DNA from 2 places in the Pseudomonas sp. TE6283 genome. Region 1 is predicted to be linked to the other one. Evidence: predicted binding sites of a transcription regulator. Region 1 holds the regulator's gene; the other holds the start of a gene.
The links. The regulator FliA, encoded in region 1, starts transcription of late flagellar genes. The targets are predictions, from matches to a motif close to CTAAAGTTTNNNNNNNNNNNGCCGNTAA.

Region 1 (11,848 bases):
CGCGGCCTGGGCCCTGGTCCATGGCGCGGTGGCGCTGTACCACTCGCCGTTCTGGAGCAATGTGCTCGAAGATCAGGAAGGTTTCTTCCAGTTCCTCATGGACATCGGCGTGCGCATGGGCAACAAGCGCAAGCGCGACCCGGAAGCCTCGAACTAAAGCCGTCCAAGGCGCGCCCGTCGAGTCTTCGTCGGGCGCGTTGCATCCAGGCTTCGACGGGAAGGCTTGCAAAAACCTGATTTTTGAGTCAGGTTTTGCCCGCCAGAATCTTCCACGCCGGAGTCATCCATGATCGTCGATCGTCAAGGCAGGCGCTTTCGCAACCTGCGCGTCAGCCTGACTGCTGCCTGCAACTATGCCTGCACCTACTGCGTGCCCGATGGCAAGCGCCTGGTGGCGGCGCAGGACGAGCTCACGGCGGATGCCCTGGCCCGGGGCGTGGCCTACCTGGTGGAGGCGGCCGGGGTCGAACGGCTGCGCATCACTGGCGGCGAGCCGCTGCTCAGCCCGCGACTGGAAGCCTTTCTCGGCGCGGTGGCGGGCCTGGGGCTGGACGACATCAGCCTGACCACTAACGGTCAGTTGCTCGCCCGCAAGCTGCCGCTGCTGCGTGATGCCGGTATCCGTCGGCTCAACGTTTCCCTCGACACCCTCGACGCCAGTGCCTTTCGCCGGATCGCCCGGGGCGGCGACCTGGCCAGCGTCCTGGCGGGCATGGCGCAGGCCAGTGCTGCGGGCATGGCGATCAAGGTCAACATGGTGCCCATGCGCGGACAGAACCTCGATCAGGTGCTGCCGCTGCTCGACTACTGCCTAGAACGAGGCTACGAGCTGCGCTTCATCGAGCTGATGCGCATGGGCCACCTGGCGCGCGACGCAAATGCCTTCCTGCAGCAGTTCGTTGGCCTGGAGCAATTGCTGGCGCTGATCGGCCAGTCGTACAGCTATGAGCAGGCGCCGCGCCCGCTGGATGCCACGGCCCTGCGCTACCGCATTCCCGGCAGGGGTCATTTCGGCGTGATCGCCAACGAGAGCGTGCCGTTCTGCCGCAGCTGTTCGCGCCTGCGCTTGTCGTCCACCGGCTGGCTGCATGGCTGCCTGTCGTCGAGCAATCGTCACTTTGTCGGCGACCTGCTCGACAAGCCCCGGCATCAGGCGCTCCCGGCATTGCAGAGGCTGCTGGTGAGGGCCCTGGCGGACAAGCAGGACGTGGCGTTCTCTGGTGATGTGATGGTGATGAAGGTAATCGGCGGCTGACTCTGGCGCAAAAGCTGCATCCTGCGGCTATTCGCCGGTTTTTCGTCACCGGTTTCTGGAGGAAAGATGCGTAGCCTGGTCTTGCTGCTGGCGCTGATGGCGTTGGGCGGCTGCATGAATGTCAGCGATATGGGGGAGGGCGTCCGTTACCACATGAGTGATGCGGGCTTGCTGGACCACAGCGACACCACCCGTACCCTGTCGATCCGCCTGCAGCCGGACTCGTTCATCTTCATCGGCCAGGGCGCATTCGTGCCGCCGGGCAAGGGGCCGGTGCCACGGCAGAACGCAGTGGCCGAGGAGGCCTTCAAAAGCTTCGTCGAGTACTTCCCGCTGGTGCGTCGCGCCCAGGGGCCGCTGGGTCTGGAAGACGCGATCGCCGAGGCCCGCGCGGTGGGTGCCGACTATGTGCTCTACACCCGTTTCGCCCGCACCGACGATCGCATCGGCAACGGTGACGAGTGGTATGACGAGCAGGCTGTCGATCGCCTGGGCTGGGACCGTGGCGTGGTGCAGATGATGCTGATCGAGACCAGCACGCGCTACCTGATCGACACCGCGCGTATCAAGAGTCGCGGCGGTTTGTTGACGTTCCACGACAACACGCCACAGGATTTGCTTGCCGCGCCGATGCGCGAGTACGCTCGTAGCCTTCTGGGCATGAGCAACTGAGCGAGCGTGTCATGAGCGATTCCGGCAAGGCCAACGATCTGCTGGCGCAGATCCCCGCGCACAAGGGGCTGCCCCCGGTGCACCTGTGGAACCCGGACTTCTGCGGTGACATCGACATGCGGATCGCCCGGGACGGGACCTGGTACTACCTGGGGACGCCGATCGGTCGCAAGCCGATGGTGCGGCTGTTCTCTACCATCATTCGGCGTGACGGGGACGACTACTTCCTGGTTACGCCGGTGGAGAAGGTCGGGATCCGGGTCGATGACGCACCATTTGTCGCCGTGCTACTGGATGTCGAGGGCAGCGGGGAGCAGCAGGTGCTGCGGTTTACCAGCAATGTCGACGACCAGGTCGAGGCTGGGCCTGGCCATCCGCTGCGGGTTGAGCTCGATCCGGTTACCGATGAACCTTCTCCTTACCTGTTGATGCGCGAAAACCTTGAAGCGCTGGTGCATCGCAATGTGTTCTATCAGTTGGTGGAACTGGCGGTTTCCCGGGAGATCGACGGGGAGGAGTGGCTTGGGGTTTGGAGTCGGGGAGAGTTTTATCTTATTGGGCGCAATGGGTAGTGGTTTTTCTGGGCTTCCATAGCCTCTTTCAAAGGCAGCTTAATGGGTTGGCCGATTACCGATTGCGCGGTGGTTTTGTAAGTTGCATGCGCATTCATTGGCAATGTCGACGCTTGTTCGACCTTGCAGAAGGGTGAGTGAGCGGCGACAGCACTAATAAGTGCATATGCAGAAATCAAAGCCCACACTCCTGCCCGAGCCCGAGCCCGAGCCCGAGCCCGAGCCCGAGCCCGAGCCCGAGCCCGCCCCCCTCGAAAAACCCACCCCCAGAAAAGTTGGAAAGCTTCTTGCAAAGGCAGCGCCAGCCGCCACACAGGCGTCAAAGTTTTGCTTGAAGAGGAATCGCGGTGGATCGCACTCAGTTAATCAGCAGCGCCCGTAACAACCTGGCCGGTCTCGGCCGGGGCAACCTCGGCGTGCCGCTGCTCCTGCTGGTGATGCTGGCAATGATGATGTTGCCGATCCCGCCGTTCCTGCTCGACGTGTTCTTCACCTTCAACATCGCCCTGTCGATCGTGGTCTTGCTGGTCTGCGTCTACGCCCTGCGTCCTCTGGATTTCGCCGCGTTCCCCACCATCCTGCTGGTGGCCACGTTGCTGCGCCTGGCGCTGAACGTCGCTTCCACCCGGGTGGTCATGCTCCACGGCCAGGAAGGCCACGGCGCCGCGGGCAAGGTGATCCAGGCCTTCGGTGAAGTGGTGATCGGCGGCAATTACGTCGTCGGTGCGGTGGTGTTCGCCATCCTCATGATCATCAACTTCGTCGTGGTCACCAAGGGCGCCGGGCGCATCTCCGAGGTGAGCGCGCGCTTCACCCTCGATGCCATGCCCGGCAAGCAGATGGCCATCGACGCCGACCTCAACGCTGGCCTGATCGACCAGGCCCAGGCCAAGTCCCGTCGCGCCGAGGTCGCCCAGGAGGCCGAGTTCTACGGCTCCATGGACGGTGCCAGCAAGTTTGTCCGCGGTGACGCCATCGCCGGCCTGCTGATCCTTTTCATCAACCTCATCGGCGGCATGCTCATCGGCATGCTGCAGCACAACATGACCTTTGCCGATGCTGGCAAGGTCTATGCCCTGCTGACCATCGGTGACGGTTTGGTGGCGCAATTGCCATCGCTGCTGCTGTCCACCGCGGCCGCGATCATGGTCACCCGCGCCTCGGGCTCCGAGGACATGGGCAAGCTGATCAACCGGCAGATGTTCGACTCGCCGAAGGCCCTGGGCGTGTCGGCAGCGCTGATGATCATCATGGGCCTGGTCCCAGGCATGCCGCATGTCGCCTTCCTCAGCCTCGGCGCACTGGCCGGTGGCGGCGCTTACCTGGTATGGAAGAAACAACAGAAGGCCAAAGTCGTCGCCCAACAGGAGGCCCAGCGCCAGCAGGACCTGCTGCCATCGCCCCAGCGCGCCATGGAAACCAAGGAGCTGGGCTGGGACGACGTCACCCCCATCGACATGATCGGCCTGGAAGTCGGCTATCGCCTGATCCCGCTGGTGGACCGCAACCAGGGCGGCCAGCTGCTGGCGCGGATCAAGGGTGTGCGCAAGAAGCTGTCCCAGGACCTGGGCTTTCTCATGCCCACCGTGCACATACGCGACAACCTCGACCTGCAACCCAGCGCCTATCGTCTGACCCTGATGGGCGTGATCCTGGCCGAAGCCGAGATCTACCCGGACCGGGAGCTGGCGATCAACCCCGGTCAGGTGTTCGGTACCCTCAACGGCATCGCCTCGCGCGATCCGGCGTTCGGCCTGGAGGCGGTGTGGATCGATGTCGGCCAGCGCGCCCAGGCGCAGTCGCTGGGCTATACGGTGGTCGACGCCAGCACCGTGGTCGCCACCCACCTCAACCAGATCCTGCAGAAGCACTGCCACGAGCTGATCGGGCACGAGGAGGTGGTGCAGCTGCTGCAGGTGCTGGCCAAGGTCTCGCCGAAACTGGCCGAGGAGGTGGTGCCGGGTGTCATTTCCTTGTCGGGCCTGCTCAAGGTCTTGCAGGCGTTGCTCGCCGAACAGGTGCCGGTGCGTGACATCCGCAGCATTGCCGAAGCCATCGCCAACAACCCGACAAAGAGTCAAGATACCGCCGCGCTGGTGGCGTTGGTGCGGGTCGGATTGTCTCGCGCCATCGTGCAAAGCATTGTCGGCGTTGAGTCCGAGCTGCCTGTGATCACTCTGGAGCCAAGGTTGGAACAGATCTTGCTCAATAGTCTGCAAAGGGCCGGGCAGGGTCAGGAAGATGGTGTTCTTCTTGAGCCGAGCATGGCCGAAAAGCTTCAGCGCTCGTTGATCGAGGCGGCCCAGCGTCAGGAAATGCAGGGTCAGCCGGCTATCCTCCTGGTTGCCGGCCCGATCCGCGCCATGCTGTCGCGCTTCGGTCGCCTGGCAGTACCGAATTTGCATGTTTTGGCGTATCAGGAAATACCTGACAACAAGCAAGTCACCATCGTTGCCACCGTGGGCCCGAACGGCTGAGGTAGTGGGTTATGCAAGTTAAGCGTTTTTTCGCCGCCGATATGCGTCAGGCCATGAAGCTGGTCCGGGATGAGCTCGGCTCCGACGCCGCCATCATCGGCAACCGGCGCATCGCTGGCGGTGTCGAACTGACGGCTGCGCTGGACTACAAACTGTCCGCCCTGGCCCCACGCGTGCCCAATGCGGAGCTCGAGGACGAGCTGCGCAAGACCCAGTCGCGCATCGTCACCGCCCAGGCCGAACTGACCGGGCGCGGCGATGCCGTCGAGGGCGGCAACCGTCAGTTGTTCGCCGGTCAGTCGCTGACTGCGTCCGAACCGTTGATCGAGCCGCATGTCGACGAGCCCGCGCCGGTTGTCGCCGCGGCGCCGGCTCCGGTCGATCCGCGCCTGTTCGACGCCATGCGCTTCGAACTGACCGGTCTGCGCGAGCTGCTGGAAGTCCAGCTCGGTTCGCTCGCCTGGAGTCAGTTGCAGGGCAGCAAGCCGCAGCAGGCCAACCTCTGGCGCCGCCTGCAGCGCCTCGGTCTGTCCGGCGGCCTGGCGCGCGAACTGCTCGACCTTACTGCCGAGATCGAAGACCCGCGTCACGCCTGGCGCATGGTCCTGGCGCACCTGGCGCGGATGATCGACATACCCGAGATCGAACCGATCGAGGAGGGCGGGGTCATCGCCATGGTCGGCCCGGCCGGCATGGGCAAGACCACCACCCTGGCCAAGCTGGCCGCGCGCTATGTGCTCAAGTACGGCGCGAACAACCTGGCGCTGGTGAGCATGGACAGCTTCCGCATCGGTGCCCAGGAGCAGCTCAAGACCCTGGGGCGCATCCTCAATGTGCCGGTCACTTATGTCGATCCGGGCGAGTCGCTGGCCCAGGCGTTGGAGCCGCTGCTGCGCAAGCGCGTGGTGCTGATCGACACCGCCGGCCTGCAGGCCAGCGACCCGGCGCTGCGCATGCAGCTCGAGACCCTGGCCGGGCGTGGTATCGCCGCCAAGAATTACCTGGTGCTGGCGACCACCAGCCAGAAGCAGGTGCTCACCGCCGCCTACCACAGCTACAAGCGCTGTGGCCTGGCCGGTTGCATCCTGACCAAGCTCGATGAAACGGCATGCCTCGGCGAAGTGCTGAGCCTCGCCATCAGTCATGAACTACCGGTGGCCTATCTGACCGATGGGCCGCGCATTCCTGACGACCTGCAACTGCCGCGCAAGCACCAGCTGGTGAGTCGCGCGGTCAGTGTGCAGTTGCAGGACGAGCCCAGCGACGAGGCCATGGCCGACATGTTCGCTGATCTCTACCACAACCCTGGCAAGCGTGCGGGTTGAGGGTGAATACTGTGCAAAGTACCTACATCATGGGGTTGCCCGGCCGGACCGTGGCCTTGAACGTTCAGCCCCTCATGTGGCCTGGGTCCAAGCGAGACAAGGTAAAGAACAGACATGGGTAGCATGCATCCCGTACAGGTGATCGCCGTGACCGGTGGCAAAGGTGGCGTCGGCAAGACTAACGTTTCAGTGAACCTGTCTCTGGCGTTGGCCGAGCTCGGCCGCCGGGTCATGTTGCTGGACGCCGACCTGGGCCTGGCCAATGTCGACGTTCTGCTGGGGCTCACGCCCAAGCGTACCCTGGCCGATGTCATCGAGGGGCGTTGCGAGCTGCGCGATGTGCTGCTGCAGGGGCCCGGCGGTGTGCGCATCGTCCCGGCGGCCTCCGGCACCCAGAGCATGGTCCACCTGGCGCCAGCCCAACATGCCGGCCTGATCCAGGCCTTCAGCGAGATCGGCGACAACCTCGACGTGCTGGTGATCGACACCGCTGCGGGTATTGGTGACTCGGTAGTCAGCTTCGTCCGCGCCGCCCAGGAGGTGCTGCTGGTGGTGTGCGACGAGCCTACCTCGATCACCGATGCCTACGCCCTGATCAAGCTGCTCAACCGCGACTACGGGATGAATCGCTTCCGCGTGCTGGCCAACATGGCCCAGAGCCCGCAGGAGGGGCGCAACCTGTTCGCCAAGTTGACCAAGGTCACGGATCGTTTCCTCGACGTCGCCCTACAATACGTCGGCGCCGTGCCGTACGACGAGTGTGTGCGCAAGGCCGTGCAGAAGCAGCGGGCGGTCTACGAGGCCTTCCCGCGATCCAAGTGCGCGCTGGCCTTCAAGGCCATTGCGCAGAAGGTCGACAGCTGGCCGCTGCCTGCCAACCCGCGCGGACACCTGGAATTCTTCGTCGAGCGCCTGGTGCAGCCCACCAGTGCAGGGCCGGTGCTATGAACGCGAGCGGTTTCAAGATGTACAGCAAGGCCGCCAAGGACGCTCAGTACGAGCTGATCGAGCGCTATGCGCCGCTGGTCAAGCGCATTGCCTACCACCTGCTGGCGCGTTTGCCGGCCAACGTCCAGGTCGAGGACCTGATCCAGGCCGGGATGATCGGCCTGCTGGAAGTGGCCAACAAGTATGACGCCAGCAAGGGCGCCAGTTTCGAAACCTATGCCGGCATCCGCATCCGCGGCGCCATGCTCGACGAAGTGCGCAAGGGCGACTGGGCACCGCGCTCGGTGCACCGCAACACGCGTATGGTCAGCGACGCGATTCGCTGTGTTGAAGCAAAGACAGGGCGCGACGCTAAAGATCACGAGGTTGCTGCCGAACTCCAATTGAGTCTCGATGATTACTACGGGATTCTGAACGACACCTTGGGCAGTCGCCTGTTCAGTTTCGACGACCTGCTGCAGGACGGCGAACACGAGGGGCTGCACGAGGACGGAGCCAGCGGCCAGCTGGAGCCATCGCGGGACCTGGAAGACGAGCGCTTCCAGGCCGCCCTGGCCGATGCGATAGCCAACCTGCCGGAGCGCGAGCGCCTGGTCCTGGCGCTGTACTACGACGAAGAGCTGAACCTCAAGGAAATCGGTGAGGTCCTGGGGGTCAGCGAATCGCGTGTCAGCCAGTTGCACAGCCAGTGCGCGGCGCGTCTGCGCAGCCGCCTGGGGGAATGGCGGGCGCGTTGAACCAGGTTTGATGCAGTCGTTTTTTTGTGGTGCCGAATTGATTGAGCGCGCGCTCGGCGCCGAGCGCGTTTAAGACTGCTTGGAGGTCTAATTGAACAAAGACATGAAAATCCTCATCGTTGACGACTTTTCGACGATGCGGCGGATCATCAAGAACCTGTTGCGTGACCTGGGTTTCACCAACGTCAAGGAAGCTGATGACGGCAACACGGCACTGCCGATGCTCACCAGCGAACACTTCGACTTCCTGGTTACCGACTGGAACATGCCGGGCATGACCGGTATCGACCTGCTGCGTGCTGTTCGCGCGGACGAGCGCCTCAAGCACCTGCCGGTACTGATGGTCACCGCAGAAGCCAAGCGCGAGCAGATCATCGAAGCTGCCCAGGCCGGCGTCAACGGCTACGTGGTCAAGCCTTTCACCGCCGTGGCGCTGAAAGAAAAGATCGAAAAGATCTTCGAACGCGTCAACGGCTGAGTCACGTCTGGGGGGCGCAATGGAGTCAACCAACAACTCTTTGGGTGAGTTCGAATCAACCCTTAAGAAGCATGCCCAGGAACTGGTCGAGAGCCTCGAGCGCGGCCGGTTCGGTGATGCGGTACAGCTGATCCACCAACTGAACCAGACCCGCGATCGCGGGCTGTATCAGGAAGTCGGCAAGCTTACTCGCGAACTGCACAGTGCAATCGTCAACTTCCAGATCGACCCGTCCATGCCGCAGGCCGAGGAAGTGTCGCAGATTACCGACGCCACTGAGCGCCTCTCCTACGTGGTTCGCCTCACCGAAGGTGCGGCCAACCGCACCATGGACCTGGCAGAGGCCTGCACCCCGGTGCTCAACGATCTCGCCGCCGAGGCCCAGAGCCTGTCCGCCGATTGGCAGCGGTTCATGCGCCGTGAGGTGGCAGCGCCGGAATTCCGTGAGTTGGTCAAGCGTGTGGACAGTTTTCTGACGCACAGCGCCGAAGGTAATCAGAAGGTCGCCGGCCATCTCAACGATATCGTCCTGGCCCAGGATTATCAGGATCTCACCGGCCAGGTGATCAAACGGGTGACCGCGCTGGTCACCGAAGTCGAAAGCAATCTGCTCAAGCTCGTGCTGATGGCAAGCCAGGTCGACCGCTTTGCCGGGATCGAACATGACCACCAGCAGCTGCGCGCTGAAAAAGATCAAGAAAAACATCCGACTCGGGGTGAAGGTCCGCAGATTCATGCCGATAAGCGTGAAGACGTCGTGTCCAGCCAGGACGATGTCGACGATCTGTTGTCCAGCCTGGGTTTTTAAGGAGCACGTTTAATGAGCTTCGGCGCCGATGAAGAAATCCTCCAGGATTTCCTGGTAGAAGCCGGCGAAATCCTCGAGCAACTGTCCGAGCAATTGGTCGAGCTGGAAAGCCGGCCCGATGACGCGGACCTGCTCAATGCGATTTTCCGCGGTTTCCACACTGTAAAAGGGGGCGCCGGCTTCCTTCAGCTCAATGAGTTGGTGGAGTGCTGCCACATTGCCGAGAACGTGTTCGACATCCTGCGCAAAGGTGAGCGCCGGGTTGACGCGGAACTGATGGACGTGGTGCTGGAGGCCCTCGACACGGTCAACAGCATGTTCGGCCAGGTGCGCGAACGTACCGATGTCACGCCGGCCACGCCGGAGCTGCTGGCGGCGCTGTCGCGCCTGGCCGAGCCCGGTGGCGCCGAAGCCCCGGCCCCGGTGGTCGAGGCGGCGCCCGTGGCCGAAGCCCCGGCTGCCGAGCCCGACATCACCGATACCGAGTTCGAGCAACTGCTCGACTCGCTCGATGCGGTCAAGGCTGAAGCTCAGGTTCATGAGCAACTGCAGGGTGAAGAAATCAGCGGCGGCGGTGACGAGATCACCGATGCCGAGTTCGAGTCGCTGCTCGACCAACTGCACGGCAAGGGCCAGTTCTCGGCCGATGCCGCCGTCAGCGCGCCCGCGCCAGCCACTCCGGCCAGCGACGAGATCACCGACGACGAGTTCGAATCGCTGCTCGACCAGTTGCACGGCAAAGGTACCTTCGCCGTCGACGCATTGCCAGGTGCCGCCGCGGCAGCGGCCAGCGCGGCACCCGCCGCGGGCGACGAGAGCATCAGCGAACACGAATTCGAGGCCCTGCTCGACCAGTTGCACGGCAAGGGCAAGTTCTCCAGTGACGCGGTCACCGCCGAGGCGCCTGCCGCCGTCGCCGCGCCTGTCGCGGCCAAGGCCGAGGTCAAGCCCGTTGCCAAGCCGGCTCCTGCGCCCGCCGCGGCACCGGCTGCGGCCGCCAAGCCTGCCGCCCCGGCTCGCGCTCCTGCGCCGGCCGCCGAGAAGCATGGCGCCAGCGAAGCGGAAACCACCGTGCGGGTCGATACCGCGCGTCTGGACGAGATCATGAACATGGTCGGCGAACTGGTGCTGGTGCGTAACCGCCTGGTGCGCCTGGGGCTCAACAGCGGCGACGAGGCCATGTCCAAGGCCGTGTCCAATCTCGACGTGGTCACCGCCGACCTGCAGACCGCGGTCATGAAGACCCGGATGCAGCCGATCAAGAAAGTCTTCGGCCGCTTCCCGCGCCTGGTTCGCGACCTGGCCCGCCAGCTCAAGAAAGAGATCAACCTGGAGCTGGTCGGTGAAGAGACCGACCTCGACAAGAACCTGGTGGAAGCCCTGGCCGACCCGTTGGTGCACTTGGTGCGCAACGCCGTTGACCACGGCGTCGAGATGCCCGACGAGCGCGAGGCCTCCGGCAAGTCGCGCATGGGCCGGGTGGTGCTGTCCGCCGAGCAGGAGGGTGACCACATCCTGCTGTCTATCTCCGACGACGGCAAGGGCATGGACCCGAGCATCCTGCGCGCCAAGGCCGTGGAAAAGGGCCTGATGGACAAGGACGCGGCCGATCGCCTGAGCGAGTCGGACTGCTACAACCTGATCTTCGCCCCGGGTTTCTCGACCAAGACCGAGATCTCCGATGTGTCCGGCCGCGGCGTCGGCATGGACGTGGTGAAGACCAAGATTTCCCAGCTCAACGGTTCGATCAACATCTTCTCGGCCAAGGGCCAGGGCTCGAAGATCGTCATCAAGGTGCCGCTGACCCTGGCGATCATGCCGACCCTGATGGTGATGCTGGGCAACCAGGCGTTCGCCTTCCCGCTGGTCAACGTCAACGAGATTTTCCACCTCGACCTGTCGCGCACCAACGTGGTCGACGGCCAGGAAGTGGTAATCGTGCGCGACAAGGCGCTGCCGCTGTTCTACCTCAAGCGCTGGCTGGTCCAGGACCACGAGCATGAGGAGCAGCACGAAGGCCATGTGGTGATCCTGTCGGTCGGCACCCAGCGCATCGGCTTCGTCGTCGACCAACTGGTCGGTCAGGAAGAGGTGGTGATCAAGCCGCTGGGCAAGATGCTGCAGGGGACCCCGGGCATGTCCGGCGCGACCATCACCGGTGACGGCCGGATCGCGCTGATCCTCGACGTTCCGAGCATGCTCAAGCGTTACGCCGCCCGGCGTATTTGATTTCGGCGGCGCGCCCTGGCGGGTGCGCCGCCTAATGGAGTGTTTATGGCAGTCAAGGTCCTGGTGGTGGATGATTCCGGTTTCTTCCGCCGCCGTGTCTCGGAAATTCTCTCGGCGGACCCGACGATCCAGGTCGTGGGTACCGCGACCAACGGCAAGGAAGCGATCGACCAGGCGCTGGCGCTCAAGCCCGATGTCATCACCATGGACTACGAAATGCCCATGATGGACGGCATCACCGCGGTGCGGCACATCATGCAGCGCTGCCCGACGCCGGTGCTGATGTTCTCCTCGCTGACCCACGAAGGCGCCCGTGTCACCCTCGACGCCCTGGACGCTGGCGCGGT
Region 2 (11,848 bases), on a different contig from region 1:
CCAGCCAACCCGAAAAACACTCAAAACGACGTATCAACCAAACAGGCTGGCCTCGACATCCAGACCAGCGTCACGCATCTGCGCCAGCTTGTAGCGCAACGTGCGTGGACTGATCCCGAGACGCTCGGCAGCCTCCTTGCGACGCCCGCGCTCGGCGCGCAGGGTGTCGATGATCATCTGGAACTCGTGACGACGCATGTCGTCGCCCAGCCCCCCGACCTCGGCAGCCGGCTCGACAGATAATGGCTCAATAGTAGCCATTTTCGGCACCGACAATGGAATGGCGCCAGCCAGACAGAAATCCGCCGCCTCGATGACGCCCCCCTGCTGGAGGATCAGCGCCCGCTGTATGGCGTTATCCAGTTCACGCACATTGCCCGGCCAGGCGTAGGCTTGCAGGCACGCCCGCGCTTCGGCGGACAAGCGCACCTGGGCATGGCGCATTTTCTGCGCGTGGCGCGCCAGCAGGCGCTCGGCCAACGGCACGATATCGGCTGGACGCTCCCGCAGCGCCCGCCAGGCCATGGGGAAAACCGAAAGACGGTAGTACAGGTCTTCTCGGAAGCGCCCGGCCGCCACCTCCCCCGCCAGGTCGCGGTTGGTCGTGGCGAGAATGCGGATATCCAGGGCGATGGGCTTGCGCCCCCCGACGCGCTCGACCTCACGCTCCTGCAGCACGCGCAGCAGCTTGGCCTGCAGGCCCAGCGGCATCTCGGAAATCTCGTCGAGCAGCAGGGTGCCGCCGTCGGCCTGCTCGAACTTGCCGGCCTGGGCGGCGATGGCGCCGGTGAACGCCCCCTTCTCGTGACCGAACAGGGTCGCCTCAAGCATGTTGTCCGGGATCGCCGCGCAGTTGATCGCCACGAACGGCTGGTCCACGCGCCGCGACTGCTGATGGATATAGCGCGCCAGCACCTCCTTGCCAGTCCCCGACTCACCGGAAATCAACACCGTCGAATCGCTTTGCGCGACCCTGGCTGCCAATTCCAGCAATTGCCGACTTGCAGGCTCGCAAGCCACCGGCCCCTCCTCGCCCGCTGACGCACCGGCACCGACGGCATGCCGCGCCACCAGGCTGATCAACGCCTTGGGCTCGAAGGGCTTGACCAGATAGTCGACAGCCCCTTGGCGCATGGCCTCAACGGCCCGCTCAACCGCCGCATGGGCGGTCATCAGCAACACCGGGAGTTGCGGGTGGTTGCGGCGCAGCTGCGCCAACAGCTGGTGACCATCCATGCCCGGCATGTTCACGTCGCTGACCACCAGACTGAACGACTCCTCGGTCACCGCCAGCAAGGCTTCTTCGGCGCTGCCGACGGCGCGCAGGCAGAAGCCGCCGATTTCCAAGGTATCGGCCAGCGCCTGGCGCAGGACCCTATCGTCCTCCACCAGCAGAACCTTGACGCTCATTGACCTGCCTCCAGCCGGCTGTCGATCAGCGGCAACACCACGGTGACACAGGTGCCACGCCCAGGCTTGGAGCGCAGGCCAAGCGTGCCACGGTGCGCCCGCACCACGGCCTGAACCACTGCCAGTCCCAGGCCGGTGCCGGTAGCCTTGGTGGTCAGGAACGGTTCGCCAAGACGCGTCAGCAGTTGCGCGTCGATGCCGCTGCCGGCATCACTCACGCAGATGCGCAGGCTGTCGTCGCGACGGGACAGATGGACCTTGATTCGCGCCGGCTCATGACTGGCCTGCAGGGCGTTCTCGATCAGGTTGAGCAGCGCGCCAACCAGGGTGTCGCGGTTGCACAGCAAGTCGCCAAGATGGCTGTCGCACTGCCAGCGCACGGCATGCCCCTGAACATGGGCATGGGCCGCCTGCTGCAACGCCTGGAACAGCGCTTTCGGGCTGATGCGGTCGCTCAGGGGCAGCTCGCCGCGGGCGAACACCAGCATGTCGCGCACCTGATGCTCCAGCTCGTGCAGGCGCTCCTTGAGGTTGCCGGCGAAACGCTGACGGGTCTCCTCCGTCAGCGCCTGCTGCGGGTCGGCCAGGTGACCGGCATACAGCATCGCCGCCGAGAGTGGCGTACGGATCTGGTGAGCCAGGGACGCGACCATGCGCCCCAGTGACGACAGGCGCTCGTGGCGCGCCAACTGGTCCTGCAGGCGCCGGGTTTCGGTCAGGTCATTGAGCAGCACCAACTGGCCGGGCTCGGCATCGAGGGAACGCGTGGCAATGGACAGACGGCGTCCGTCACGCAGCGAGACCTCGTGGCCGTCATCCTCACGCGGCGCGAAACTGCGGGCGATCACATGCCGCCAGAGCACACCGACCAGCGGCTCGCCCAGCAACTCGCAAGCCGCCGGATTGGCCTCGCGCACATAGCCCTCGCCATCGATCACGATCACCCCGCCCGGCAGCAGGTCCAGCAGGTTCTGCAGGCGGTTGGCCAGGCGCTCCTTTTCATCCAGTTCAGCCATGCGCTGGGCGCTGACCACTGCCAGTTCGCCCTTGAGCTCGCTGACGCGCGTCTCAAGCATGTTGTATGACTGGCTGAGCTGGCTGGAAACCTGATCGAACAGGGCGAACGCCTGCTCGAGACCCTGCCGGCTTTCCTGCTCGAGCGGGGTGTGTCCTCGCGGATCGGAGGAATGGGAACGGTGGGCGGCCTGGGGCATCGTGCTCTCTCGCATGGCTGACCGTCATAAAAACGGTATGTTGCCAGCGGTGTAGCAATAGCCGTGCCGGAGATGGGGGCAATCAGCCGTGGGCTTGTTGACCGAGCGCAATGACCGGGGCTGTCAAGCACCCGGCCATTGCGCCAAAACCCGGCGGGATCAGTCGTCCGCCTGCTCCTCGCCACCCTGGCGGCTCATGCCGTACTTGCGCATCTTCTCCACCAGCGTGGTGCGGCGGATGCGCAGGCGCTCGGCGGCCCGGGCGACGATGCCATTGGCATCGTCCAGCGCCTGCTGGATCAGCCCCTGCTCCAGGCTGCCAAGATAGTCCTTCAAATCCAACCCTTCGGGCGGCAGCATGGCATGGCTGGCGAAGTTCGGCGCATGCCCGTTGATCGCCACGCGCTCCTCGAGATCGGAACGCAGGCTGTCGACCAGCTGCTCGTCTTCGTCATCCACGTAGCGGAACTTCTTCGGCAGTTCCGCCACGCCGATCACCCCGTACGGATGCATGATCGCCATGCGCTCCACCAGGTTGGCCAGCTCACGGACGTTGCCCGGCCAGCCGTGACGGCACAGCGACATGATCGACGCGGAGTTGAAGCGGATCGAGCCGCGCTTCTCGTGCTCCATGCGCGAGATCAGCTCGTTCATCAGCAGCGGAATGTCTTCCACCCGCTCACGCAATGGCGCCATCTCGATAGGGAACACGTTCAGCCGGTAATACAGGTCTTCGCGGAAGGTCCCGTCCTCGATCATGGTCTCGAGGTTCTTGTGCGTCGCGGCGATGATGCGCACGTCGATGCTCTGGGTCTTGTTGCTGCCGACTCGCTCGAAGGTGCGCTCCTGCAGCACCCGCAGCAGCTTGACCTGCATCGGCAGCGGCATGTCGCCGATCTCGTCGAGGAACAGCGTGCCGCCGTTGGCCAGCTCGAAACGCCCGGCACGGCTGGTGATCGCCCCGGTGAAGGCGCCCTTCTCGTGGCCGAACAGTTCGCTCTCGAGCAATTCCGCCGGAATCGCCCCGCAGTTGACCGGCACGAACGGCGCCTCGCGGCGCTTGGAGTGGTAGTGCAGGTTGCGCGCCACCACCTCCTTGCCGGTGCCGGACTCGCCGAGGATCAGCACGCTGGCGTCGGTGTCGGCGACCTGCTGCATCATCTGCCGCACATGCTGGATGGCACGGCTGGTGCCCACCAGGCTACGGAACAGGTTGGGCTCGCGCTGACGACCACGCTCACGGGCCTGGTCATACATCTCGCGGTAGACTTGGGCACGGTGCAGGGAATCGAGCAACTGGCTGTAGCTCGGCGGCATCTCGAGATTGGAGAGCACGCGCCGACGCAGGTCCTCGGGGAACTCCGCGGAAGAAATTTCACCCAAAAGCAGAACCGGAAGGAACTCATCCCACCCGACCACTGTCTTAAGGAGCCCCAGCACACTGGCCGGAGCATTCACGGTCCCGATCAGGACGCACAGGACTTCGCGACTGGAAGACAAACCCTCGACCACCTGCTGCCAGTCGCCGCTGGAACAGGAGAGGTTATCTTCGCCGAGAAAATTCAGGACCACCGCCAGATCGCGGCGGCGTTCGCTGTCGTCATCGATCAGGAGAATCTTGGTTTCACGCCACATGCAATAGCAACTTCCCTAGTCATATCGGCGCCCGGAGGGCGTGCACGACATCATTCCGACTGAATGGTCAGTGTTCGGACGTCTGAATTTCGAAAACAGCCACTAGTAAAGTCAAAAAGGCCTGCACAGTCAAATTTATGGCGCCTTTTGCTCAGTCCGGTGCATATTAACTGAACAAATGGTAAACCTTCGACGCATTCTTTGCTTGATTGATCTGGGTCATTTCATCGGCGATGGCTTGGCGCTCGCCGATGGTCGCGTCGAGCAGTTCGCGATAGACCTGCAACAACCCTTCCAGGCGCTCCTTGACCACCTCTTCATCCAGCGCCGGCGCGCCAAGCATGTCGTCGATGCAGGTGCGGCAGTTCTCGTCGAGCCTGCCGATGGCATCCCAGTCCTTGGCACTCAGGGCGTTCAGCAGTGCGTCGCGGGTCTCGTCGAATCGTTGCAGTTCGCTGCTCACCTTGCTCTCCCTGTCCGGCTCAGCCGGCTTGTTGCGCTTCGGCGATCGCGTCCCAGCCGCTCTTGACGGTGATCAGCAATTGCGCGACCTCGTCGATGATCGCCGGGTCGTTGTCGATATTGGCCTGCATCAGGCGATTGGTCATGTAGGCGTAGAGGCTCGACAGCTGCTCGATGTAGGCAGGGTCCGCGCTCTTCTGCGCATCCAGGCCGTCGTTCAGGCCGATGATGATGTCGATGGCCTTGCCCAGCATCAGGCCTTTTTCGGCGATGTCGCCGCGGGCCAGCGCACCTTTGGCCTGGGCCATGCGATCGAGCCCACCCTCCATCAGCATCTGCACCAGGCGATGGGGCGTTGCTTCGGAAATCTGGGCATGGGAATTGACCTTCTGGTACTGCCGAAGGGCTCTCATGGGATTCATCTTGCGACCTCGTAGCGGGCAAAAACGACTGGTTTCATAGTCCTTGTATCGGGCCGGCGGCGGAAAACTTTACCTGCCGCCGAGGTGAAGCCGGACATCATGCCCGGACTTCACGGGACCTTCACGGATTATTTGTCGTTCTTGGCGTTGTTCAGTGCGTTGAGCGTGCCCAGCACGTTACTCTGCTGCTGACGCAGTTGAGCGACCAGAGTATCCATGTTGTTGTACTTGTCCTGCAGGCTGACGCGCAGGGCTTCCATACGCGTATCCAGGGTATCCTGCTCGGTCTTGAGCTTGGTCAGGCTCTCGCTCAGCGCCTTGGAGCGCTCTGCCAGGGTGCCGGTGGATGCCTTGGCATACGGTTCGGTCGCGGTCTGCAGGCGCGCCAGCAGGCCATCCTTGCCGTTGAAGATGCTGGTCAGGTCGGCGGCGTTGGTGGCCGCGGCCTTGTCCCACTTCTTGTCGTCCAGGCTGAGCGTGCCGCCATCCTGGGATGAGGTGACGCCAAAGGCGGCGAGCGACTTCATCGTGCCGTTGCCGGAAAGCGTGTTCATTTCTTCGCGGATCGATGACATCAGCGCGCGCATGGATGCGTCGCCGGTGAGCGCGGCGGGAGTCACGGTGCCGTCGGCGTTCTTGGTTACCTTGGTCTCGGCGTTAACAGCCTTGATCAGCGCGTTATAGGTATCGATGAAACCTTTCAGGCCCGACTTCAGCGCGGTGGTGCTCGTACTCAGCGAAAGGGTCGTCACCGTAGGTTCGGACGCCCCTGTCGCCGTTGGCGAAAGCCCGACCAGCTTGATGTTCAAACCGCTTACCGCGTCGCTGATGTCGTTACTCTTTGACTCCATGGAAATGCCATCGAGTTTGTATTGGGCATTCTTTGGCGGATCTACAACGGTGTAGCCAGTGTCGAGACCCGAGTTACCCGACAGCGTAATATCGGAACCTACCCCCATCTTGCTGGAGGTAACGACGAGACGCGAACCCGACGCGTCGGTCAGAATGTTGGCACTCAGACCTGCGGTACCGAACTGACTGTTGATCGTCTCGCGCACCTGCTGCAGCGTGGCGCCCGGCGGGATGCTGACGTCGTGGTCCTTGCCATTCTGGGTAATGGTCAGCTTGGTCGCAGTGGTGCCAGGGTTGACCACGGTGCCCGCGCCGCCGGCATAAACCTTGGTGGACACCTTGGAAGCCGATGCCAGCTGGGTCACAACCAGGTTGAACGAACCAGTGGCCGCGCCTGCGCCCGCCGTGATGGTCGCAACCTTCTCATCCGACGACTTCAACGCCAGACCACCGAAGCTGTTGTCGTTGGTCATGCTGGTCAACGCACCACGGAAGGCATCCAGGGCCGCCTGGATCTTGCCGATAGAGGACAACGTGGTGGTTGCCTTCAGTGTCTGGGTGTTGATCTGTGCCTGTTTCGGCGCCTTCTGCGCGTCCACCAGGGACTTCACAATCGCCTGGGTATCGATGCCCGAACCGATACCGCTGACTGTTGAACCTGCCATCATTGCTCTCCTTGTTCGGTAGCTGCCGGGTCCTTGACGACTACACGCCGCAAATGACCGACAGCAACAAAAATCATGCCAGCTTACGCCTTGCCATCAAACAGCAGGCTGCCAGCTTCGCTGAGGCTTTGTGCCAGCTTCAGCGCCGTTTCCGACGGGAGTTGGCGGATCACATCACCGGATTCGGTGGCGATCACCTTGACCACGACCCGGCCGGTGGAATCATCGATTGAAAAATCCAGCTTGCGCTGGCTCGACTGGACGAAATCGCGGATCTCGCCAACCGCCTTCTCCAGGTCCTCGCGGGTGTGCGGCTTGTCATCGACGGCCGCGGCTTCCGGCACCTTGGCAGGCACCAGTGGGTCCTTGGCAGTCGTCACTGCCTGAGGCAGCACCGGAGGATACACCTGGTTCAGCTTGACACTCATGTCCATGCTTCGAACTCCTCATGTCAAAAAAGCGAAAGGGCACGTAAACGCGCCCTTCCACCTCTTACTCAGGCGCCTGAATTACTGGAGCAGTTTCAGGACCGAGGATGGCAGCTGGTTGGCCTGCGACAGGATCGCGGTGGAAGCCTGCTGCAGGGTCTGCTGCTTGGTCAGCTCTGCAGTTTCCGAAGCGAAGTCCACGTCCTGCACGGTGGAGCGGGCAGCGGTGGAGTTCTTCTGGATGTTCTGCAGGTTGTCGACGGTGGTGGTCAGACGGTTCTGGGTAGCACCCAGGCCCGAACGGACGCTGTCGATCGAACCAATGGCCTTGTCGATGACGGCCAGGGCGTTCTGAGCCTTGGTGGCGTCGGTGACGTCGGTGTTGGCGATGGTGGTCTTGACCGACGAAGCGTCGGTACCGGCGTTGAACAGGCCGGTAACACCAGCGCCGCTCAGAGCGTAGCCCTTGGCCGAGTCCAGGTTCACAGCGCCAGTGGCGATCAGGCCGTCAGCCAGAGCGACGCCAGCACCGTAGGTGCCCGAGCCGTCCTTGGTTGCAACAGTGATGGTACCGGCAGCGGTGGAGTTGGCGAACGAGATGTTCTCACCGGTGTCGGACTTGACCGACAGGGTGCCTTTGGCTTCGTCGTAGTTGACGCTGATGCCCAGTTTGGCAGCGTTCGACTTCAGCTGGTCAGCCAGGTTGGCGGTGTCTTTGACGCCGACGAACTTGGTGGTCTGGCCGCCAACGGTCATGTCGAAGGTAGCAGGAGCGGTAGCAGCACCGGCGCCGACAACGAACTGAGCTTCGGTGCTGGCGGTAGCGCTCAGGCCACCAATGGCACCGTTCAGCTGGCTGGCGATGGTCTTGGCGGAAGCGCCAGCAGCGATGGTGACCGCAGCGGTCTGGCCGTTACCGGTTACGTTGATCAGGCCACCGGCAACACCGGTGTTGCTTGGAGCAACGCCCAGGCTCTTGACCTGCTGGGAACCGATGTTGCTGGCAGCAACGTTTTCCAGGGTCAGGTTGATGGTTTCGTTGGCGTTGGCGCCGACCTGGATGGCCTTGGTGCCGTAGGAACCGTCCAGCAGCTTCTGGCCACCAAAGGTGGTGGTGGTGGAGATACGGTTCAGTTCGGCAGTCAGAGCTTGGTATTCGTCGTTGTTCGACTTACGGTCGTCGGCGCTCAGGGAGCCAGTGGCCGAGGACAGTGCCAGGGTACGCATTTTCTGCAGGATGTCGGTCGAAGCCTGCATTGCGCCTTCGGCGGTCTGGGCGATCGAGATACCGTCGTTGGCGTTCTTGACTGCCTGGCCCAGGCCGTTGATCTGGCTGGTCAGACGGTTGGCGATCTGCAGGCCGGCAGCGTCGTCTTTGGCGCTGTTGATGCGCAGGCCGGAAGACAGGCGCTGCATCGAAGTGGTCTGGGCGGTGCTGGCCTTGTTCAGGTTAACCTGAGTAGTAACCGAAGCAATGTTGGTGTTTACAGTTAAAGCCATGACGAAATCCTCGTTGGATGGGTACTGCGGCTTCCGGCCCTGGCATCCGCCGGGTATGGCCTAGAGAACCTTCGTAATGGTTATCGTCGTCTGCGTGGGTTGCTTGAGGGCATTTTCGAAAAAAAAATGCCATCACCCCGCCACCCCCATGAAATCAGGGGGTTATTGATTTGGCAGTTGCCGATCAGGGGCTGCTTTGCAGCCCATCGCGGGGCAAGCACGCTCCTACAGGGACCCTGTGGAACCCATTTCCCAGGCATAAAAAACGCCTGGCGGGACACGCCAGGCGTTTTTCTCTGAGATCGTCGAGACTCAGGCGCGATAGAGAATCGCCGAGCCCCACGACAGGCCCACGCCAAAGCCGCTGATGGCCACGCGCTTCCAGCTGCTGTCGAACATGTGTTTCTGCAGCAGCAGCGGCACGCTGGAGGACACGGTATTGCCGGTCTCGAGCATGTCCTTGACGAACTTCTCCGGATGCTGCTCTTCGAAGCGTCGTGCCACGGCATCAACGATCGCCGCGCTGCCCTGGTGGATGCAGAACGCATCGATGTCCGAAGACTGCAAACCGCTGGCCGCCAGCAGCTCATGCAGGTGCGCCGGCACCTTGACCAGGGCGAAGTTGAACACCTGGCGACCGTTCATGAAGAAGGTGCCATCGCTGACTTTGAGGTGCTCGGCACCCGAGCCATCGGTGCCGAAACGCGCCTCGCCCAGCTGCCAGACAGCGTTCTCGCCCATCCAGGTGGCCGTGGCGGCGTCACCGAACAGCATGGTGGTGTTGCGGTCTTCCGGATCGACGATCTTCGAATACGGGTCGGCAGTGATCAGCAGGCCGTTTTTCAACCCCGCCGCCTGCATGAAGCCCTTGATGGCGTACAGGCCATAGACATAACCCGAGCAGCCCAGCGACACGTCGAAGGCCGCCACGCGGGTCGACAGGCCCAGCTTGTTCTGGACGATCGCCGCGGTGTGCGGCAGGCCTTCTTCGTCACCGTTCTGGGTGACCACGATCAGTACATCGATCGACTGCGGATCGAGCTCGGGGTTGTTGGCGAACAGCGCCCGGGCAGCCTCCACGCACAGGTCGGACGTTTCCTGCTCCTCGGCCTTGCGCGGCAGGAAGGAGGCGCCGATCTTGCCGAACATGAACTCTTCGTCCTTGCCGAACTTCGCACCCTGGACGTAGTTGTCCAGGCCAGCGGTGGGCACGTAACTCGCGATGCTTTTGATGCCAATCATTCTGGCTTCCCAATGAAAACAGCCAAAGACCGCCACTCGATGAATTGAGGGCGCCGACTACCGGGTCGAGGGCAATGCGCCCCGGACAGGCCGACACCAGGCTTGCCCTTTGCGCACCGGTAACAAAATGCTGCAGCAACTGCCGCATAGAATACAGGGAAGATGCACGATTTGACTCATTAGTCACAGTCAATTATCGCCAAACCCCTGCCGCCACCGCGCGCCAGACACGAAAAAGCCCCGGCAGCATGGCGCTGGCCGGGGCTTTCCCGAGGCGGATCGCGATCAGAGCTTGTTGAACAGGCTCAGTTGCGAAATACGCGAGAAGGCCAGTTGCGAAGCTTCGAGCATGGCCTGCTGCAGGGTCAGCATGATCGAGGCGTCGGCCATGTCGGTGTTGCCGATGGCATCCTGGGTGACCTTGTTGGCCGTGCTCAGGCTGGTGTTTTCCTGGCGCTGGATATCGAGCGAGTTGCCACGGGCACCGATCGAACCACGGGTGATATCCACCTGCTCGCGGGCACTGGCCAGGTTGGCCACAGCCGAGGCTACGGCGTTCTTGATGGCGGTATTGTCGCCCGAGGTGCCTGGCGGCGCATCCAACGCCGCACGCAGCTGGCTGATGGTCTCCAGCACGCTCTGGTTCTGGTGGTTGTTGGCATTGACCGCGAACTGGTCACCCGTCTGCGGCGTACCGGATACCTGGTAGGTCACCCCCGCCACCGTCAGCGACGGCGCGGTGAAGGTACCGCTGGCAACGGGTTTGCTGTCCGCAGTCAAAGGCTGGGCATAGAACTCGTAGGTGTTGGCACCGGTGAACTTGATCACCGCCCCATCGCTCGGGAAGGTACTGCTGTAGGCGGCCGGGTCGGTCACGGCGCCGCTGGTGACCTGCGCACTGGACGGGTTGCCGGCACCACGCACGGTCGTGAGCGTATCGGGGCGGGCCTGCACGCTGAACTCGCGGCCAGCGAAGACGGCATTGGCATCATCGCCTTCTTTCAGCGAGGCGGTGATCTCGAACTCGACGCCGCGCAGCGCGATACGATTGCCACCCTCGGCCTTACTGTCGAAGGTGCCATTGGTGGGCGTCTCGGCAGTGATGTCGTTACCCAGAGCATCGGTCACCGTGTACTGGGTGGCGCTGGTGAAGGTGATCTTGTACGGCTGGCCGGCGGTGAAGCTGCTGTTGTAGGTGTTGTTCGAGGTCAGCAGGCCCGGCGAGAGCGCGACCTTGCCGTCATCGACCGGCGGCGTCACCAGGGTGGACTGGGTACGGCTCTTGTTCTTGGCCGAATCGAAGATGCTGAAGCCGGTGTCGTTGGTCGCCAGGCTCAGGGTGTCGGACACCTGCAGGCTCAGCTGGGTCTGGTCGCCCTGGTAGCTGTAGGTACCATCGGCATTGCGCACATAGGGTGGCGACGAGGTCTTGGTGCCACCGAACATGTAGTCGCCGTTGGCATCGCGCGAATTGAGCAGGCCGAAGATGTTGGCTTCGATCTCCTTGAGCTCGCTGCTGATGGAGAGGCGATCAGCATCGGTCACGCCAGCGCCACCGGCACGCAGGGCCAGCTCGCTGGCGCGCTGCATGGCATCGTTGATGGTGCTCAGCACGCTCTCTTCCTGCAGCAGCGAGTTGTTCACCGTGGTCATGTTGCCGTCGTATTGCTTGAGCAGCGCTTGCTGCTGTTGCAGCAGGAGCAGGCGCGCGGCGCCGACCGGATCGTCGGCAGCGGTCTGGATGCGCACGCCGCTGTCGATCTGCGTCTTGCTCTTCATCAGGTCAGCGAAGTTCTTGGTGTAGCTACTGGCGCTCGACTCATAGAACTGAGCGGTGGAAATACGCACGATGGCTACTCCTTACAATGCGTTGATCAGGATGCTGAAGGTTTCCTGCGCCGCCTTGATGATCTGCGACGACGCGGTGTAGTAGTGCTGGAACTTGATCAGGTTGGCCGCCTCATCGTCCAGGTTGACACCGGAAACCCCGTTGCGGCTTTCCTTGGCCGCATCGAGCA

Region 2: ACVWZ5_RS11225 (flagellin N-terminal helical domain-containing protein) is a predicted target of FliA. The motif match lies at 8,669-8,696, and genes of this name have one in related genera.

Annotation. Positions count from the first base shown of each region.
Region 1 is NZ_JBSSDH010000005.1:267,140-278,987, forward strand. It holds gene ACVWZ5_RS10140 (TetR/AcrR family transcriptional regulator) at 1-157, shown strand, start outside; gene ACVWZ5_RS10145 (GTP 3',8-cyclase MoaA) at 287-1,255, shown strand; gene ACVWZ5_RS10150 (DUF4823 domain-containing protein) at 1,322-1,927, shown strand; gene ACVWZ5_RS10155 (DUF1285 domain-containing protein) at 1,939-2,499, shown strand; gene flhA (flagellar biosynthesis protein FlhA) at 2,847-4,976, shown strand; gene flhF (flagellar biosynthesis protein FlhF) at 4,988-6,301, shown strand; gene fleN (flagellar synthesis regulator FleN) at 6,416-7,249, shown strand; gene fliA (RNA polymerase sigma factor FliA) at 7,246-7,986, shown strand; gene ACVWZ5_RS10180 (chemotaxis response regulator CheY) at 8,090-8,464, shown strand; gene ACVWZ5_RS10185 (protein phosphatase CheZ) at 8,484-9,272, shown strand; gene ACVWZ5_RS10190 (chemotaxis protein CheA) at 9,285-11,501, shown strand; gene ACVWZ5_RS10195 (protein-glutamate methylesterase/protein-glutamine glutaminase) at 11,547-11,848, shown strand, end outside.
Region 2 is NZ_JBSSDH010000006.1:183,816-195,663, forward strand. It holds gene ACVWZ5_RS11190 (sigma-54-dependent transcriptional regulator) at 34-1,410, opposite strand; gene ACVWZ5_RS11195 (sensor histidine kinase) at 1,407-2,624, opposite strand; gene fleQ (transcriptional regulator FleQ) at 2,784-4,259, opposite strand; gene ACVWZ5_RS11205 (flagellar protein FliT) at 4,426-4,722, opposite strand; gene fliS (flagellar export chaperone FliS) at 4,742-5,143, opposite strand; gene fliD (flagellar filament capping protein FliD) at 5,272-6,660, opposite strand; gene ACVWZ5_RS11220 (flagellar protein FlaG) at 6,744-7,094, opposite strand; gene ACVWZ5_RS11225 (flagellin N-terminal helical domain-containing protein) at 7,170-8,588, opposite strand; gene ACVWZ5_RS11230 (ketoacyl-ACP synthase III) at 8,901-9,830, opposite strand; gene ACVWZ5_RS11235 (flagellar hook-associated protein 3) at 10,116-11,678, opposite strand; gene flgK (flagellar hook-associated protein FlgK) at 11,691-11,848, opposite strand, start outside.